DNA from 3 places in the Polaromonas sp. CG_23.6 genome. Region 2 is predicted to be linked to each of the others. Evidence: predicted binding sites of a transcription regulator. Region 2 holds the regulator's gene; each other region holds the start of a gene.
What was found. The regulator FNR, encoded in region 2, switches genes on or off when oxygen is low (the NO sensors DNR and NnrR bind a similar motif). The targets are predictions, from matches to a motif close to TTGATNNNNATCAA.

Region 1 (6,403 bases), 2.3 Mb from region 2:
GCGGCTTGCACCTGTGCCAAAAGGTCGGGCCGGTGGGCGTGGGGTTTGAGCATGGCGGCGTTCTTGTTGCCCAGCGCAAACTCGATGCAGCGGTATTGCGCGCTCTGAAAACCGCTGGAGTTCGCCAGGTAGGGCCGTATGGCGCTGTATTCGGGCGGCGTCATGGTGGCCAGCACGTCCCAGGCGTGGACCAGTTGCTCCATGATCTTGCTGACGCGCGCCAGCTTCTTGAAGGCGCTGCCAAGTTCGTCCTGCGCCACGTTGGCAATCGCCGCATGCAGCTCGTGGAGCATCAGCTTCATCCAGAGTTCGCTGGTCTGGTGCTGGATGATGAACAGCATCTCGTCATGCGACGGCGACAGCGGCTGCTGCGCGCCGAGGAGGGCGTCCAGGTGCAGGTAGTCGCCATAGCTCATGCTCCGGCTGAAGTCGAGCTGCGCTTTTTCTTCGCGAACGATGTCGGCGGGTTGGGCGGTTGGGGTCATGTCAGGTCACCGCCTGCTTCTGGTTGAACCGGGCTTGCTGCCACTCGCCGGATTCCAGCACCTGCCGCAAATGCTCGACCGCCTGCCACACGTCTTCAAAGCCGATGTACAGCGGCGTCAATCCAAAGCGCAGGATGTCCAGGTGCCGGTTGCCGTCGCCCGCGCGGAAGTCGCCAATCACACCCCGGGCAATCAGCGCCTGCACGATGGCATAGGCGCCTTCGGGGCGCGTCAGGCAGACCTGCGAGCCGCGCTGCGCCGGGTCGCGCGGCGTTGCCAGCCCGAGGCCGTGGCCGGCGCAGCGCGCTTCAACCAGCGCGATGAACAGCTCGCTCAGCGCCAGCGACTTGGCGCGCAGCGCCGCCATGCCGCCCAATGGTTCGGCCGCCAGCACGGTGTCCAGCCCGCAATCGAGCGCTGCCAGGCTCAGGATTGGCTGCGTGCCGCACAAAAAGCGCGTGATGCCGGGGGCCGGGCGATAGTCGGGCGTGAACTCAAAGGGCGCGGCATGGCCCCACCAGCCGGCCAGCGGCTGCCAGAAACGGCTGGCGTGCCGTGAATGCGCCCAGACAAAGGCGGGTGCGCCGGGGCCGCCATTCAGGTATTTGTAGCTGCAGCCCACGGCGAAGTCGGCCTGCGCGCCGTTCAGGTCCACCGGCACCGCGCCGGCACTGTGCGCCAAGTCCCAGACCGCCAGGATGCCGGCTCGGTGGGCGGCCTGGGTCACGGCCGCGATGTCGTGCATCGCGCCGGTGCGGTAGTTGACATGCGTCAGCATCAGCACGGCAACTTCGGCGGTCAAGGCGCCGGCCATGTCCTCGGGCTCGACCAGCCGCAGTTGCAAGCCGCGTTCCCGGCACAGCGACTCGGCGATGTAGAGGTCGGTCGGAAAGTTGCTGCGTTCGCTGACCAGCACGGTGCGGACTGGCGCATCCTCGCGGGCGATGTTGAGCGCGGCGCTCAGCACCTTGTAGAGGTTGACCGACGTGCTGTCGGTGGCCACGACCTCGCCGGGCGCGGCGCCCACCAGCCGTGCAATCTTGTCGCCCAGGCGCTGCGGCGCATCGAACCAGCCGGCGCTGTTCCAGGAGCGGATCAGGCCCTGGCCCCATTCCTGCGTCACCGCCTCGGCCACGCGGGAGGCGGTGGCGGTGGGCAGCACGCCGAGCGAATTGCCATCGAGGTAAATCACGCCTTCGGGCAGCGTGAACTGCTGGCGCAGCGCGCGCAGCGGGTCTTGCGCATCCAGGGCGCGGCAGTCTTGCAGGGTGGGCGTCATGTCGGCGGTCTTTCAGGGTTCAGGGCAGTTCGCGCAGGATGGCGCGAACCGGCGAGGCGTCGGCCTGCATCAGCTTGAGGGGCAGGGCGATGAGTTCGTAGTCGCCTTCGGGCACGTCGTCGAGCACCAGGTTTTCCAGCACCCGCAGGCCGTGCGCCAGCAGCAGGTGGTGGCAGGGCAGGTCCTGGCTGGCGGCCGGGTCCACGCTGGGCGTGTCAATACCGATAAGCGCTATGTTTTTACTAGCTAGCAGCGCAAGCGTGGCGGGCGCAATCGCACTAAACGATGCCCAGGACTGGCTGGCGGCGCGGGATGTGCGCAGCAGCACTCGGGCGGGCAGGTTTTCAAGTGCGTGGGCCAGGTGCGCGGGCTCGATCAGCGGTCCGCTGTCCAGGCAATGGATGACGCGGCACGGCCCAAGGTAAGGCTGCAGATCGACCGCGCCAATCGCCGCTTCGCCGCTGGCGTAGTGCAGTGGCGCATCGGCATGTGCGCCGGTGTGCGGCGACAGCGTGATGCGGTTGACGTTGACCGGGCACTCGGGCGCGAGCGAAAAATGCAGTTGCTGCGAATAAGCGGTGTCGCCGGGAAAGACGTCGGAATGCGCGTCCACCGCAGGCGAGATGTCCCAGAGTTTCAGGCGCCTGGCGGGAGCAGCAGCGGCGGAAAAAGGGGAAGCAAGAGGGGAAGCGGGTTGCGTCATGCGGCAAAGGTAGCATTTAAGAAAAAGCCGCGGTGTCGGTTATTTCCAACTTATTTTGTAAATTTACAGTGAAGGCCACAGACCGGGCAGTTGCGCAGCGTCGGGGAAGGGCGGTGCGCGTGCGATGGATTCGAAAAACCTGGCGTGTCGCCGTGACTACACTGGTCCCGATGAGCCACCCTTATGAATCGCCTTTGGTACAGCACCGGCCAGTTTCGTATTACTGGAGCGGCGACGCCCTTCGCAGCCGAAGCGTCAGCAGCGTCGTGCTGTCTGGCACGGTCGATGTGCCTGTGCTGCCTGCCAGGCTGATGGCCGACTGGAACACGGACATCTCGCTGCGCCTGCAATTGGTCCCCGGTGACGTCGAGTCCCTGCCTTTGCCGCGCGCCCGTGCGCGCTGGCCGGACTACCGGCAATGCGTGCAAGCGGTGTCCGGCTGGACGACCTCGATCGGGTTGCCTGGCATGCTTGCCCAATGCGACGTCGCGCTGATGGTCTGCCGCGGCGCACGCTACCACCATGACGGCGCGCAGTACGGCAGCGCTGCGTTTTGCAATCTTTTTCTGAGCGACGACAAGGGCCTGGACCTGCATTTTCCGTCGAGCGGCCATCGAATTCCCCTGACAAAGGGAACGCTGGTGATCTTCGACACCGGCCAGCCGCATGCGGTTGTTCCGCGCGACAGCAGCGACTTTGATATTGGCGATTTCCCGAACGACCTCGACTGCACGCAGGTATTCCTGACCTGGGAGCTTGCCATCGAGCATGCCGACGTGGCGCGCGTGCTCGGGATCAAATTCGACATCGACAAGGCAGCATGTCTGCCATTGGATGAGGAGCAAGTCTGGCTTTACGGCGCACGGGCCGAAGTGTGTCCGGCTTCCGGCCGTTGGCGCCGCGTTGATTAATCCCCCAACCTGAAAAAATAGCCAGCTGGCCGACCACCATGGGCTGATTTTTCGTATTCATCATTTTGACAAGCATGGGCGAGAATCCTTGCTCGTGCGGCCACAGGGCTGCGTTGTTTCACGTTGACTTATAAAAGACAAAGGTTTTTTCATGACTTCAATCGACAAAGTGGCCCTCGTGACTGGCGCGGGAACCGGCATCGGCAAGGCGGTAGCGCTGGCGCTGCTGGCGGCAGGCTATCGCGTGGTGCTGGCCGGGCGCCGCATCGAGCTGCTGCAAGAGGTTGCCAAGGCTGCTGGCCGCGACCGTATCCTGCCCGTCGCCACCGATGTCAGCCAGCCCGAGTCGGTCGATGCGCTGTTTTCCACCATCAAGGAAAAATTTGGCCGCCTGGACGTTTTATTCAACAATGCTGGCGTCAATTCGCCACGCGCCGGCTTTGAAGACCTGACGTACGACCAGTGGCAAAACGTTGTGAACATCAACCTGACCGGTTCCTTCCTGTGCGCGCAGGGCGCTTTCAGGATGATGAAAAATCAATTGCCGCAGGGCGGCCGCATCATCAACAACGGCTCGATTTCGGCGCATGCGCCCCGGCCCAACTCGGCGCCTTACACGTCAACCAAGCATGCCATCACGGGCTTGACCAAGGCAATTTCGCTTGACGGCCGCAAGTACAACATCGCCTGCGGGCAGATCGACATTGGCAATGCGCTGACCGAGTTGTCGGCGCGCATGGCGACCGGCGTGCCGCAGGCGAATGGCGAGATCGCCATCGAAGCGATGATGGACGCGAGCGAAGTGGCCGATGCAGTGGTCCACATGGCAGCGCTGCCGCTGAGCACCAACATCCAGTTCATGACCATCATGGCGACGAAAATGCCATTTGTCGGCCGGGGCTGATGCCGCCAAAGCACTCTCCTGAAGGGCCTTGACGGCTTCAGATCGCCATCAGGCCGGCGCTTCGGCTTGGCAGGATGATCTGCATCAAGGTGATTCAGGCTGACGGGCATCACGATGCCATCTGTTACTTATACAATGAGAATCATTTTCATTTAATAGAGTGCGGCAACCATGACCCTGGCCCATTTATCCTCTGGTACGGCAGACATCGGACTCGATGAATGGCCGCAGCGCTTGCCCGCTCAGGTGCTCAGGCTGATGCCGCCAGGCGATGAGGAGGAGCGTGAAGTCTTGCTGCGCCTGCTGGAAATCGGTTTTCTGCCCGGCGAGCCGGTGCAGGTCATGGCGCGTGGTTTTCCGGGCAACGATCCGCTGGCGGTCAGGGTGGGGCATACGACGTTTGCCCTTCGGAGCCATGAGGCCGCGCTGATTCGTGTGGGCCCGCTGGCCGCTGTTGCGGCCTGCGCCGCGTGACCGCCGCTGTCAATGCGGTGGGTGAGCCACTGCGGGTGGCATTGCTGGGCAATCCCAACTGCGGCAAGACGGCACTGTTCAATTTGCTGACTGGTAGCCGCCAGAAGGTGGCGAACTATGCCGGCGTCACCGTCGAGCGCAAGGAAGGCCAGGTGCTGACGGCGTCGGGCCACCGCGTGATGGTGCTCGACCTGCCCGGTGCCTACAGCCTGAATGCCTTGAGTGCCGACGAAGCAGTGACTCGCGACATCGTCATCGGCCAGCGGCCTGGCGAGCCCTTGCCTGACCGGCTGGTGTGCGTCGCCGATGCAACCAACCTGCAACTCAACCTGCGCCTGGTGCTGGAAGCACGGGTGCTGGGCCTGCCAATGGTGCTGGCGCTGAACATGAGCGACGCCGCCCGCCGCGCCGGCATCGTGATTGACCGCAACGTGCTGTCGCACGAGCTGGGCATGCCGGTGGTTGAAACGGTGGGTGTGCGCCACGATGGCGCGCATGAACTGCTGCACTTTCTGGACGATTGGCCAGCGCCCAACGGAAAAATTGATGGCGTACCCGCCTGGCAGGCCCCGACTTTCGATCAGGTCATGGACACCCAGCTCGAAGTGCGCCGCATCATGCGGCTGGCGGTGCAGTCGCCGCCCGACAGCCTGCACGCCGACGACGCCATTGACCGGCTGGTGCTGCATCCGCTGTGGGGCATGCTGCTGCTGTGCGTGATCCTGTTCCTGATGTTCCAGGCCGTGTTCAGCTGGGCCACGCTGCCGATGGACGCCATCAAGTCGGCGATGGATGGCCTGTCCGGCCTGTTGCGCACGCACATGCCCGAAGGCGTGCTGCAAAGCCTGTTGGCCGATGGCATTCTGGCCGGGGCCGGTGGCGTGCTGGTGTTTTTGCCGCAGATCCTGATCCTGTTCTTTTTTATCCTGGCGCTGGAGGATTCGGGCTATCTGCCGCGCGCGGCTTTTTTGCTGGACCGCGTGATGGGCAGTGTCGGCCTGTCAGGTCGCTCCTTCATTCCGCTACTGTCGAGCTTTGCCTGCGCGATTCCGGGCGTGATGGCAACGCGCACGATTACCCACTGGCGCGACCGGCTGGTGACCATCATGATTGCGCCGCTGATGACCTGCTCGGCGCGCCTGCCGGTGTATGCGCTCTTGATTGGCGCCTTCATTCCTGAACGCACGGTAGCGGGCATCTTCAACCTGCAGGGGCTGGTCATGTTTGCGCTTTATGTCGGCGGCATCGTCAGTGCCATGGCGGTGGCGGCGCTGTTCAATCTCTGGCGCGGCCATGCGCGGCCCACGCCGCTGATCATGGAATTGCCCGCCTACCGGGTACCCAGCCTGCGCCAACTGGCCATGGGTCTGCATGAACGGGCGATGATTTTTTTAAAGCGCGTTGGCGGCATCATCCTGGCACTGACCGTGATCTTGTGGTTTTTGTCCACGTTTCCGGCACCGCCCGAGGGTGCTGTTGGCCCGGCCATCCAATACAGCCTGGCCGGACGCCTGGGCCATGCGCTGCAGGTGATTTTTGCGCCCATCGGTTTCAACTGGCAGATTGCAATTGCGCTGGTGCCGGGTCTGGCTGCACGCGAAGTAGCAGTCGGCGCCTTGGGCACGGTGTATGCGCTGTCGGCCACGG
Region 2 (6,403 bases):
GCTTCGCCGGGCCGCAGGCGCAGCGGCCCCCTTGGGGGGCAGCGAACCACACGCAGTGGGGAGCGTGGGGGCCTAACTCACACACCAGGGCGCGGTGTCATGCGCCAGCCCCATCCACAAGGCCCAGCCCGAGGTGGCCGCCAGCGCCAGACCGGCCAGACGTATCCCCCACTCGCCGCTGCCGCCGCCGTGCAGGCGCAGCAGCAGCCAGGGGCCGATCAGCAGGGACACGCTGCTGCCCAGCGCAAACAGCGCCATGGTCAGCGCGCCATCGAGCGGACCGCCGCTAAGCGCCGCCACCAGCACCGCCGAATACAGCAAGCCGCAGGGCATGAAGGCCCAGAGTGCGCCAATGGCCAGCGGCGCGCCCCGGCCCCAGGACGCATTGAAAGCCCGAACCCGCCGCCACACGCTGCGCGCCGTGCTGTCGAGCCACGCCGGCTGACGGGCCAGCACGACCAGCATGAGCCCCATCACCATCACGGCGACATGAAACAAGGTCCAGACCGGGCGCATGACCGCCGTCTGGGTGGTCAGCCATCCCAGGCCCTGCATCGACGCGGCAGCCACCGCACCGAGCGCCGAATAGCTGGCCAGCCGGCCGGCCTGAAAGCTCCAGAGGGCCGACGTCTTGCGCGCACCGGCCGCATTGCCGATACCGGCGCAGGCGGCGCCGCACATGGCGATGCAGTGCGGCCCGCCGGCCAGCCCCATCAGTAAGGCCGTCAGGGCCAGCGAAGTTTGCATGAGGATGTTTTAGATGATCAGGGACAACTTTGCCCGGGTGCGGTCGGCCTGAAGGTAACGGTCAAAGACCATGGCTACCTCGCGCAAGAAGTAACAGCCCATCACCGTCACCTGAATGCCGGTGTCGTTGACCTCCGCCAAGCCCTGCGCTTGCAGGCCGCCAAGCATTTCCAGCTCGGCAGAAAAATAGCGCTTGAAATCAATCAGGTCGCCCAGTTCAATCGACTCGAAATCCAGCTGGCCCTGGCACACCAGCGCCATGATGACGCTGCGCCGCACCAGGTCGTCGCGGGACAGCGCCAGTCCCCGCGCCACGGGCAATCGTCCCTGCTGCAGGTTGTCGTAATACGCGTCCAGGGTCTTGGCGTTCTGGCTGTAGCTGGCGCACAGCTTGCCAATGGCACAAACGCCCAGACCAATCAGGTCGGCGTCAGGCCGGGAGTTGTAGCCCTGCAAGTCGCGGTGCAGACGGCCCTGGCGCTTGGCAATTGCCAATGCATGGTTGGGCAGGGCAAACTGCCCCATGCCGATATGCACGTAACCGGCAGCCTGAAAGGCCGAAAAAGCGTGCATCTGCATGCAAATCCTGGCGTTGGCGTCAGGCAGCGCGGCAACGTCAATTCGCCGTTGCGGCTTGAAAAGCTGGGGCAGGTGGTCGTAGGCATACAGCGCAACACAGTCCGGGCGCAGCTGCACAAGCTGCGCCAGGGTGCGGTCAAACGATTGCGACGCTTGTTGCGGCAGCCCGCCAATCAGGTCCATGTTGATAGACTTAAAACCCATCACGCGCGCCGCTGCCATCTACGAAAAAACCTGTTCGGCAGGCTGGATGCGGTGAACCGCTTTTTGCACCGCTCTGGCGCTGCGCAAGGGCCTGCACCGGCTGTTCGGACGTGAACGCTTGCACGAAGCGGTCTGCCGTTGGGTACGTGGTGTAGCAGGGTGCCGATGCATCGACACGGTGAATCAGTTCATGGCTGGGGATGGGCATACAATTAATTGCCAGTGCGTTCGTGACGGTTTCTTGAAACGCGCACCCGCGATTTCGGGGCAAGCAATGCCAATGTATCGTGAAGTCCGTATTGTTTGTTTGACCTATGTCAGCAGTCAGCCTGACTAAAACCAGGCAACGAACCCACATCAGGAGAATGTCATGTTCGAGGTCACACCAGAGTCCATGGGAACGGCCAAGCGCGGGGATATCGCAAGCGACACCAAGCTCCAGCCCATCACCCCTCTCAGCGTAAAAGTTGCCTGCTCCAACTGCAACCTTCGTGAACTTTGCATGCCAATGGGTTTGAAAGCCGATGAACTCGACCGGATCGAGGAAGTGGTTGCCGTGCGCCGCAAGGTCAAACGCGGAGCCCACCTGTACAGCAACGGTGAAAATTTCAGCTCCCTGTTTGCCATCCGCACCGGCTTTTTCAAAACCTGCATCACCACCGAAGACGGCCGCAACCAGGTCACCGGATTTCAGATGGCGGGCGAAATTATCGGCCTGGACGGGATTGTCAAGGAGCACCACACCTGTGACGCCATTGCGCTGGAAGACGCTGAAGTATGTGTGATGCCGTTTGACCGCATCGAGGAGCTGTCACGGGAAGTGGTCTCCCTTCAGCGCCATGTGCACAAGATCATGAGCCGCGAGATCGTTCGTGAACATGGCGTGATGTTGCTGCTTGGCAGCATGCGCGCAGAAGAACGCCTGGCTGCTTTTTTACTCAATCTGGTCCAGCGGCTGCATGCCCGCGGCTTCTCGCAATCCGAGCTTCTGCTGCGCATGACGCGAGAAGAAATCGGCAGCTACCTGGGACTGAAGCTTGAAACGGTCAGCCGGACTTTTTCAAAATTTGTCGAAGACAAGATTGTGGAAGTCAAGCAGCGCCATGTGCGCATCCTGGACACCGAAGCGCTCAAGCTGATCGTCAACAACAACCACAAACCCTGCTGAGACCAAAACCGGGTAGGCCTGCGGCTGGCTGATTCCGTTTCCCAATCCCTCGAAAATCCGCTGCACAGCCGGAAACCGTGCGAAAGCACCGCAATAAGCGGCAACAACCTGCCGGACTGATGCGGCGATGGAATGACAGGCGTTTTTAACGCGCCCTGACTTTCCGGGTGCCGTTTTTGGCCCGCCCCTTGAAAGCTGGTTCGCGGCGATTCACTTCAAAAGGCGACATGGCAAGCAAGGCCGTCAAGGCACTCGACGCCATGGTCAGCGCCCAGAATACAAAAAAAGCCAGGGTGTAGACCGCCTCGCGCGACAAAGCCAAAGGCTGGCCGAACCAATGCAGGCTTTGCGGATCGACCAGGGCAAACACGACCATTTCGATCACGCCCGCCAGCAGGAAGGCAGGCCATGCAATCCACATCATTCGTTGAGTCCACATCGAGTTCAGGTCTTTCTTGCAGTTGGAGGATTGAATCGGCTTGTGATTTGAAGAACCCCGTTTGAATTTCCTTTATCGCTCAAGGCTCGGCAGGCGCCGGGGTCCCCGTGGCGGCATGGTTGCGAGCCTGCATTGCTGGCGCCATGTTGGTGGAAGGCACTTCCGGTTTCAAGGCACTCGGCACTGACTGCTGGCCGTAGCTTGGAACGACAGGATCAGGGATCTTGATGGCCAGGTACAGGGTAATGAATGAGGCGACGACCACCACGGCAGGCAGTGCAAAAACCATCCATACATGGCCGAATTTCCACCAGGGCTGTCCATCTTCATTGTTCATGATGTTTCCATTGTTGAATTAGCGGGGTACCAGAAACACTGATTTTTCGACCACACGACCCGGCGAGTTGACTGATTCGATTTCAAAATCGATCTCGTGCGAGCCGGGACTTGCGGCTTCGTACGGCAACTGCAGAGTCACGGCGACGCCCCGTGCCTGGGTTGCATCGACGGTGAATGTGCCTTCTGACGCCAGCGCCAGGCCTGGCAATCCGCTGGCGCTGAGGCGGTACTGCTGGGTGGTTTCGGTCGCATTCATCACCTGCAGGCGGTAGACATTTTCAATCTTTCCACCGCTCACAATACGCGCCAGCGAAGCACGGTCCCGAATGACATCGACCTTGAAGGGAGAACGCAGCGCCAGGCTGATGAACATGGCGGCGGTCACGGACAGCAAGATGGCCGTGTAGACCAGCACCCTGGGACGGAATATGCGGAGCACAAGCTGCGACTTCCCCCAGCCCTGCACCACCGCGTTCTGGGTCGAGTAGCGAATCAGGCCGCGTGGATAGCTCATCTTGTCCATCACGGTATCGCAGACATCGATGCACGCCGCGCAACTGATGCATTCGTATTGCAGCCCCTTGCGGATGTCGATTCCGGTTGGGCAGACCTGGACACACAGCGTGCAGTCTATGCATGAACCCAGATTCAGGGCGGCTGGGTCGGCCTTCCTGGAACGGCCCCCCCGGGGTTCGCCGCGCGCCTCGTCGTAGGTGACGATCAAGGTGTCCTTGTCAAACATGGCGCTCTGAAAGCGGGCGTACGGGCACATGTACTTGCAAACCTGTTCACGCATGAACCCTGCGTTGCCATAGGTGGCAAAGCCGTAAAAGAAAACCCAAAAGGTTTCCCACGGCCCCATGCTTGCACTGATGAAGCTGACGCCCAGCTCCTTGATGGGCGTGAAATAGCCAACAAAGGTGAATCCCGTCCACAAGGCCAGGGCCATCCACAAAACCTGCTTGCTGGTCTTGCGCGCCAGCTTCTTGACCGACATGGGGCTGGCGTCAAGTCGCAAGCGTGCCGAGCGATCGCCTTCGGTGATCTTTTCAAGCCAGAGAAAGATTTCGGTGTACACCGTCTGGGGACAGGCATAGCCGCACCACTGGCGACCGGCTACCGCCGTGAATAAAAACAGTCCCAGCGCCGAAATGACAAGAAGACCCGCCAGGTAAATGAAATCCTGCGGATAAAGCACCAGCCCCAGAATATAGAAGCGCCGCGCTTCCAGGTCAAACAAGACAGCCTGGCGCTGGCCCCACTCCAGCCATGGCAGACCATAGAAGACCAGCTGGGTGATCAAAACCGTGGCCCAGCGCCATTTCGAAAAAAATCCCGTCACGCTGCGCGGATAGATTTTCTGCTGGGCCTGGTAGAGGCTGCCTGATTCGCCATCGCCAGAGCCTGACGCGGCCTGCAACTGCTCTGCTGCCATGACCGCGATGGGAATGATTTTTCGAGGCGTCGGCTTTGAATTATTCACAGGGCATGCTCCATGCAAAACCCCGGCAGGGGCCTTGCCGGGTAAAAAATCACTTCAGCGCTACTGCGCCCGGTTTGTTGGACAAGCTCCAAACATAGGATGCCAGCACATGAATCTGGGAGTCGGTGAGCTTGCCCTCTTGCGCAGGCATCTGGTTGACCTTGCCGTTGTTGATCATGGCCACGATGGCGTTTTCACCCCAGCCGTGCAACCAGATGTCGTCGGTCAAATTGGGCGCGCCGATGGCCTGATTGCCTTTTCCATCCACGCCATGGCAGGCCGCGCAGGCACCGAACTTGCTCTTTCCGAGCGAAGCCTTGACCGAATCGTGCGGGCTGGCTGACAGGCTCAAAACGTAATGCGCCACATTGCGCACGTCATCCGAAGACCCCACCGCAGCCGCCATGGGGGGCATGTTGCCGATGCGTCCCTTGACCAAAGTTTCGACAATCTTGTCGGGCGTCCCGCCATGCAGCCAGTCCTTGTCCGACAGATTGGGAAATCCCTTGCTGCCCCGGGCATCCGAGCCGTGGCACTGCGAGCAGTTGTTCATGAACAGTCGCTCGCCAATTGCCATCGCCTGGGGATCGCCCGCCACGTCTTCGGGCTTCATGCTGTTGAATCTGGCGTACAAAGGCTCGACCGCCTTGTTGCCTTTGGCCACTTCCGCCTCGTACTGGCCGATGGCGCTCCAGCCAAACTTGCCGGCGTAAGTGCCAAGGCCTGGGTAAAGGGCAAGGTAGGCCAGCGCAAAAATCACGGTGATGATGAACAGCCACACCCACCAGCGTGGCAGCGGATTGTTCATCTCGCGCAGGTCACCGTCCCACACGTGACCGGTGGTGTTGTCATTGGCCGTCATGGCTTTGGCCTTGCCGCTGAACCACAGCAGCAGCAGGCAGGCAAAGATGCCGGCCAGTGAGATGCCGGTGACATAGAACGACCAGAAACTGCTGGTGAAATCACTCATTTTTTTCTTCCTTGTCCCGTTCCTGGGCGCTGTGCGTCTTCGTCTTGTTCAAAGGGCAGTTGGGCCGCCTCGTCGAAACCCTTGGCATTGCGGCTGGACCAGGCCCACGCGACGATGCCGATGAAAACAAGAAAAGTGGCCACCGTCACGATGGACCTGAGGGTGTTGATATCCATGGTCATGTGCCTCTGTGCTTATTTGCGGTGAATGCCGAGCACCTGCAAATAGGCGATCACGGCTTCCATCTCGGTTTTTCCCTTGACATCGGTGGCCGCCGACGCAATTTGCGCATCGGTGTACGGCGTGCCCACTGTGCGCAGTCCCTCCATGTGGGCCTTGATCGAACCGTCATCAACCAGGCTTGTTGTCAGCCATGAATAGGCGGGCATGTTGGACTCGGGCACCAGGTCGCGCGGATTGTTCAGGTGAATCCGGTGCCATTCGTCGCTGTACTTGCCGCCCACCCGAGCCAGG
Region 3 (6,403 bases), 2.8 Mb from region 2:
TACCTGATCATCACCATAGTGGATGCTAGGGTCGCTGATTTCGGCAATTTCTAGCCGCTGCGTCAAAAAGCGGATGCGTCGGTCTATTTCTCGAAGCCGCTTCTTGCCATACAGGTAATCGCCGTTTTCTGAACGGTCGCCATTGCTTGCCGCCCAGTGAACGATATCGACGATCTTGGGCCGCTCGTTGTCGATCAGATCATGTAATTCCAGCCGCAGGCGCTCATAGCCCTCAGGGGTGATGTAGTTCTTGCCGCTTGACAGCGGACGGGGCATGGGAAGTGCATCTTCATCGTCAGCATCGGTTTCTTTGGTGAAGGCTTTATTCATGCAGTAAGCAGAATAGCATTCACTTAGGCATTTTTAAAGGCTCAAACAATCCGAATAAAAATCTGAAACTTTTGTTACCGCTACACCAATATTACAAAGCAGCGCACTGAAATTTCTCACTCACATACGGAATTCGCTGCGTTTGAATAGATGCCTGCGACAAAGATGGTCTTGCAAAACTGAACAGTTCCAGACCAATTATTGAAATAGCTCATCTTGGGTAAAGATTTTTTGCATGGCGCGCTCGGCAAGGCAGGATTGCTGAGCAAAAAACGATCGCCATTCGCCTATGTTCTGCCTGTCATGCACAAGCCAAGTTGCTCAAAATCAGTCGAAGTGTGCGTTGCTGAAAGACTCGACCAGCAAGTAAAGATGACATTAAACGCATGCACCGCATAGATGAGTTGCGCTTGGACTGCCCTTTTTCGGGCAGTCTGCCTCAATGCGATGACGGTTTACTTGGAATCCCTGCGGGACCTCAAGCTAACAGGATAGTCACCCAGAACAGACTGCACCCATCAAAACCGTTTGACTGTTCAAACAAAGGCCCCAGCTCTGTTAACACCAGCGATACAAAGCTAAAAATTTACGAGGCCGATGTCTTTTTGAATAATAGCCGTGAGCTGTCGTAGCAATCTAGGGCTTTTTAGTAACTTGTAGGATATTGAGGCTGGAAAAAGGAAAACGGGTTACGAAATTTCTTTCATAACCCGTTCATTTTTTGGTGCGGCTGGCAGGAATTGAACCCACGACCCCTTGGTTCGTAGCCAAGTACTCTATCCAACTGAGCTACAGCCGCCAAGCTTCAAATTATAGCGTAGATATTGACACTGATTGATCGCGTTTAAGAAGAAAGTAAATTTCAGCTGATGCTGAAACATCTCAACACTCTGCATTTTGCGCGGCGTTAAACACTGCGTTAACGAGTTCCCCGAATTGGTAGGTCTTGTCCAGGAAGTCCTCGGCACCGGCTCCCAGATAGCACTTCCGGTAAACAAGGTCCGAATTGTTGCTAAAGATCACAAAGGCAATGTCAGGCGCGGCGTGACGAACTGCCCGCAAGACCTGCAGGCCAGAGCCCCCTTCGAGCTGAACGTCCAGCACTACCACGTCAGGATAAACGGCAAGAATGCCGTCTATTGAATCCTGGGGCGTTTCAGCCTGACCGACGATGACCATGGCGCTGGCTCCAAGCATCGACGCTACGCGCTCACGTACAAGAAGCGAATCGTCTGCAATAAAAATTCTTAATGCTGCATTTTCTGAACCCATCGCACTACTTTGCGGTACTTTTACGGCGCGCGCCATACGCGTTGCCTGAAAAGCAGCATCGGAAAATTCCGGACACGTCAAGAGATAGACGCCCACTACCGTTCAGCCAATCCTACAGGTCGAGCGTCAGGCAATAGTTTTTATCAACACCATTAATGAACGAAAAACATCTTTAAATTGATTCATGGCTCCAGCGGCTCGGTCACACCATGCTTGATGGCGTAACGAATCAGTTCACTCTGGTTTTGCAAATTCATCTTTTGCATGAGATTGGCTTTGTGCGTGCTAATGGTTTTAGCCGAAAGGTTCAGCCGTCCCGCGATGTCGGTGACCGACATGCCGATGGCAATCAAACGGAATACCTCAAACTCCCGGTCCGTCAGCCTTTCATGCGCTGCAGAGGATGACCCCAGCATGGAGCCAAGTGCCAGTTGCTCGGCAACCCCTGAACTGATGAAGGCGCCGCCTGCGGCAATTTTTCGCAGCACCTGCATCAGTTGCGTCGGCGCGCTTTCTTTGGTCAGGTAGCCGCTTGCACCAGACTTGATCGAGCGGACGGCGTACTGCAGTTCTTCGTGCATGCTGAGCACAAGAATACGGAGTTTTGGCTTTTCGCAACGCACCAGTTTGATCAGTTCCATGCCGCTTCGGCCCGGCATGGACAAGTCCAGAACCAGGACATCGAAATCAGACTCCCGCACTTGGCGCATGACCTCCGTTCCGTTGGATGCTTCCCCGACCACGGTCATGTCTTCCGCTGAGGTGACAATACGTTTTAGGCCCTCTCGCACAACGGCATGGTCATCGGCGATAACAATTCTGATCATTGCGGAACTCCCATCTCGTGCAGGGGAATGCTTACTTCAACGGTTGTTCCTTTCCCCCGCGCACTACGGATGGCAACGCTTCCACCAAGAAGTTGTGCCCGCTCGCGCAGACCCAGAAGTCCAAGCGACTGGGGCTTGCGCATACCCTTGCAAACAAATCCGCAGCCATCGTCTTCCACGCGCAGTCGTACCGTATCCAGGGTCTTGTCCAGCGTGACGATGACCTGGGAGGCAGCCGCATGCTTGGCAATGTTGTTAAGCGACTCCTGAACAATCCGGAACACGGCCGTTGCATATGGCTCAGGCAATTCAAGCGCTGGTTCGTCATTGACCGAAAGTGTGCAGGGCACACCGCAGCGCTGCATGAAACTGCTTGCAAGCCATTCAATTGCCGGCACCAGACCCAAATCATCGAGCATCAGCGGCCGTAGGTCGGCGGCCATTCTGCGCGTTGCAGCCACCGTGCGGTCAAGCATTTCCACCATCTCGGTCAGCTTGTCGATCACCCTCCCGGGAACGGATGAAGCGTGGTCGCGAACCCATATTGCGTCCATTTTCAGTGCAGTCAACGACTGCGCGAGTTCATCGTGTAACTCTCGGGCCAAACGCGCTTTTTCTTCTTCGCGGATCGCCTGTGCTGCGATTGCAAAGGCACGTCGTTCTTCCAACAGTTGTGCGGTTTCAGCTGGCATCAGAGGAATATTGACCCGAAGCGTTTTGTGCAGGAGTGGTAGTCCATGAAATTGATCCTGAAACTGATGACTGGCGGGCCACTTGTCGCCCACTCTTACAGTTTTTTTTGAATCGAGCTGAAAATGCATTTGGCTTTTCATGGTTACTCCGAAAATTATTTTGCTTGCCGTCATGACTTCAGGCTGTACGCTGCTTTTAATGCATTGCTGATCGCTACACCTGACAATACAAAGGCAAACGCACCTCTCTTTATTTACTCATGCGACGACCTTAAAGCAAATGGGAATGCAGTTTGTGGGATAGCAGGGGTTATCTACAAAACGTTATTGCGGTTACAGACTTTGCTACCCAGTTCAGATTAGCTTTTGCAATAAAAAATTGATACAACTCATTTCTTCTGAAAATAAATTATTTTTAATACCAAAAATTTCTGCCGCGCTGGCTGCATAAGCGCTAGCAGCTATTAATAAAATAGCAAAAAGCTGGGAGTTTTTGCCTTGATGTATGTCAAACTTGTTTTATTCTTGAAATTCGTGATGCACTTAATGAAATTTTCCACGGTATAAGATTGTTGAGGGTGTTACGGCGCTTGACTTGAATGAAGACAAGCAAGTCTGCGTACGCTTACGCTGAAACTTTCTATTTAAATTGGAGTAGTCATCATGTACAAGCGAATTCTTGTCGCTACCGACGGTTCGGATCTTTCAAAAACCGCCGTGGGCAGCGCTATTGAACTGGCAGCAGCCATAGGTGCCGAACTGGTCGCGCTTTATGTCGTACCGCGCTACCCGGTAAGTTATTTTGAAGGCGGCATCACCATTTCAGTTGAAGACATTGCGCGTACCGAGAAGCAATGGAGCGACAAGGGCCAGGCAGTTGTCGATGCCGTACAAGAACAAGCCAAGGCCCAAGATGTCATAGCCAAAGCGGTTGTGGCGCAATCTGACCTGATCGCCGAATCCATCATTTCCGCCGCTACAAAACATGGGTGTGACCTAGTAGTGATGGCGTCGCATGGCCGAAAAGGCATCAAACGGGTGCTGCTGGGCAGCGAAACTCAGCATGTACTGACACACAGCACCGTACCAGTCCTGGTCCTGCGCTAAGACGACTTTGGCAGAACCTCAATTCGCTTTCGGTAAAAGCCTTGTATCAAGCGCTGTCCGGCTAATCAGAAGATGAACTCGGAAAACAAAAAGGGCACCCTTGGAGTGCCCTTTTGTTGATTGCCTTAATGCTGGTGAACGCGTTCAGAGCGGCAATGGGTTACGCAGGCGAATGTGTAATTCGCGCAGTTGCTTTTCATCGACCGGGCTAGGTGCGTGGGTCAGCAGGCACTGCGCGCGCTGGGTTTTCGGGAAGGCGATCACGTCGCGGATGGACTCGGCACCGGTCATCATGGTAACGATGCGGTCCAGACCAAAGGCCAAACCGCCGTGCGGTGGCGCGCCATATTGCAGGGCATCCAGCAAAAAACCAAATTTCAACTGCGCTTCTTCAGGGCCAATGTTCAGCGCACTGAACACCTTGCTCTGCACATCGGCGCGGTGAATGCGCACCGAGCCGCCGCCCAGTTCCCAGCCATTGAGCACCATGTCGTAGGCCTTCGCGATGCAGCGGCCAGGGTCGGTGTCCATCCAGTCTTCATGGCCGTCCTTGGGAGCCGTGAAGGGATGGTGCACCGCGCTCCAGCGTTTGCCGTCTTCGTCGTACTCAAACATCGGAAAGTCAACCACCCACAGCGGTTTCCAGCCCTTGGTGAACAAACCGGTTTTTTTGCCGAAGGCACTGAGGCCAACCTTCAAGCGCAATGCGCCGATGCTGTCGTTGACCACCTTGGACTTATCAGCACCGAAAAACAGGATATCGCCGTTTTGCGCGCCGGTGCGCTTGAGGATTTCTGCCACCGCCGCATCATGGATGTTCTTGACGATGGGGCTTTGCAGGCCTTCACGACCCTTGGTGATGTCGTTGACCTTGATCCAGGCCAGGCCCTTGGCACCGTAGATCTTGACAAATTCGGTATAGGCGTCGATCTCGCTGCGGCTGATTTCAGCGCCACCAGGAACGCGCAAGGCAACGACGCGACCACCTACTGTGGTGGCGGGTGCACTGAAAACCTTGAAGTCAACATCCGCCATCACGTCGGTCAGTTCGGTGAATTCCATGCTGATACGCAGATCGGGCTTGTCCGAACCGTAGCGGTGCATGGCTTCGGCATAGGCCATGACCGGGAACTCGCCCAGGTCGGTGTTCAGCACCGTCTTGAACAGCCCGGTCATCATGTCCTGGAACATATCCCGGATTTCCTGCTCGCCCATGAACGACGTCTCGATATCGATCTGCGTGAATTCCGGCTGGCGGTCGGCGCGCAGGTCTTCATCGCGAAAGCATTTGGTGATCTGGTAGTAACGGTCAAAACCGGCCACCATCAACAATTGTTTGAATAACTGCGGGCTTTGCGGCAGGGCAAAAAACTGGCCCTCATTGACGCGACTCGGAACCAGATAGTCACGCGCGCCCTCGGGTGTGCTCTTGGTCAGCATCGGCGTTTCAATGTCGATGAATCCATTGGCATCGAGGAACTTGCGCGTTTCCATTGCCACGCGATAGCGCAGCATCAGGTTGTTCTGCATGTAGGGACGGCGCAGGTCAAGTACCCGATGCGTCAGCCGCGTGGTTTCCGACAGGTTGTCATCATCTAGCTGAAAAGGCGGGGTAACACTGGGGTTCAGCACGATCAATTCATGGCACAGCACTTCGACCTTGCCACTTTTCAGGCTGTCGTTGGCAGTGCCTTCCGGTCGGGCGCGCACCAAACCCTTGATTTGAACGCAAAACTCGTTGCGCACGTTTTCGGCAATGCCGAACATGTCGGCGCGGTCCGGATCGCACACCACCTGCACATAGCCTTCGCGGTCGCGCAGGTCAATGAAAATCACACCGCCATGGTCGCGCCGACGATTGACCCAGCCGCAAAGACTGACCGTCTGGTCCAACAGGCTTTCGGTCACCAGACCGCAATAAGTGGTGCGCATTTTAGCGCCTTGTGTTTCAGCGATAGCCATAAAAAATACTCGGGATGATCAGCGCTGTTGCGCTGTTTACAGGGGGGGATTGAGTGGGGCAACAGGACGGGTGGCCGGAACCACGACACCCATGGAGATGACATAAGTCAGTGCTTCATCAACACTCATTTTCAACTCAATGCATTCCGCTCTCTTGAGCATGACGAAATAGCCGCCGGTGGGATTTGGTGTGGTCGGCACATAGACGCTAAC

Region 1: the regulator FNR is predicted to act here: its motif matches at 4,357-4,370, upstream of H4V98_RS14880 (FeoA family protein).
Region 3: the regulator FNR is predicted to act here: its motif matches at 3,620-3,633, upstream of H4V98_RS17605 (universal stress protein).

The regions. Positions count from the first base shown of each region.
Region 1 is NZ_JARXUY010000001.1:3,137,594-3,143,996, reverse strand. It holds gene kynA (tryptophan 2,3-dioxygenase) at 1-485, opposite strand, end outside; gene kynU (kynureninase) at 487-1,764, opposite strand; gene kynB (arylformamidase) at 1,784-2,467, opposite strand; gene H4V98_RS14890 (hypothetical protein) at 2,638-3,378, shown strand; gene H4V98_RS14885 (SDR family oxidoreductase) at 3,530-4,282, shown strand; gene H4V98_RS14880 (FeoA family protein) at 4,454-4,756, shown strand; gene H4V98_RS14875 (ferrous iron transporter B) at 4,753-6,403, shown strand, end outside.
Region 2 is NZ_JARXUY010000001.1:867,201-873,603, reverse strand. It holds gene H4V98_RS04145 (sulfite exporter TauE/SafE family protein) at 73-747, opposite strand; partial or broken gene H4V98_RS04140 (coproporphyrinogen III oxidase) at 757-1,599, opposite strand; gene H4V98_RS04135 (hypothetical protein) at 1,520-1,738, opposite strand; gene fnr (fumarate/nitrate reduction transcriptional regulator Fnr) at 1,976-2,698, shown strand; gene H4V98_RS04125 (hypothetical protein) at 2,844-3,137, opposite strand; gene H4V98_RS04120 (nitrogen fixation protein FixH) at 3,217-3,474, opposite strand; gene ccoG (cytochrome c oxidase accessory protein CcoG) at 3,493-4,911, opposite strand; gene ccoP (cytochrome-c oxidase, cbb3-type subunit III) at 5,009-5,929, opposite strand; gene H4V98_RS04105 (cbb3-type cytochrome c oxidase subunit 3) at 5,926-6,105, opposite strand; gene ccoO (cytochrome-c oxidase, cbb3-type subunit II) at 6,124-6,403, opposite strand, start outside.
Region 3 is NZ_JARXUY010000001.1:3,717,105-3,723,507, forward strand. It holds gene greB (transcription elongation factor GreB) at 1-330, opposite strand, end outside; tRNA gene H4V98_RS17585 (tRNA-Arg) at 1,053-1,129, opposite strand; gene H4V98_RS17590 (response regulator) at 1,213-1,638, opposite strand; gene H4V98_RS17595 (response regulator transcription factor) at 1,785-2,429, opposite strand; gene H4V98_RS17600 (sensor histidine kinase) at 2,426-3,262, opposite strand; gene H4V98_RS17605 (universal stress protein) at 3,785-4,228, shown strand; gene aspS (aspartate--tRNA ligase) at 4,373-6,190, opposite strand; gene H4V98_RS17615 (DUF502 domain-containing protein) at 6,227-6,403, opposite strand, start outside.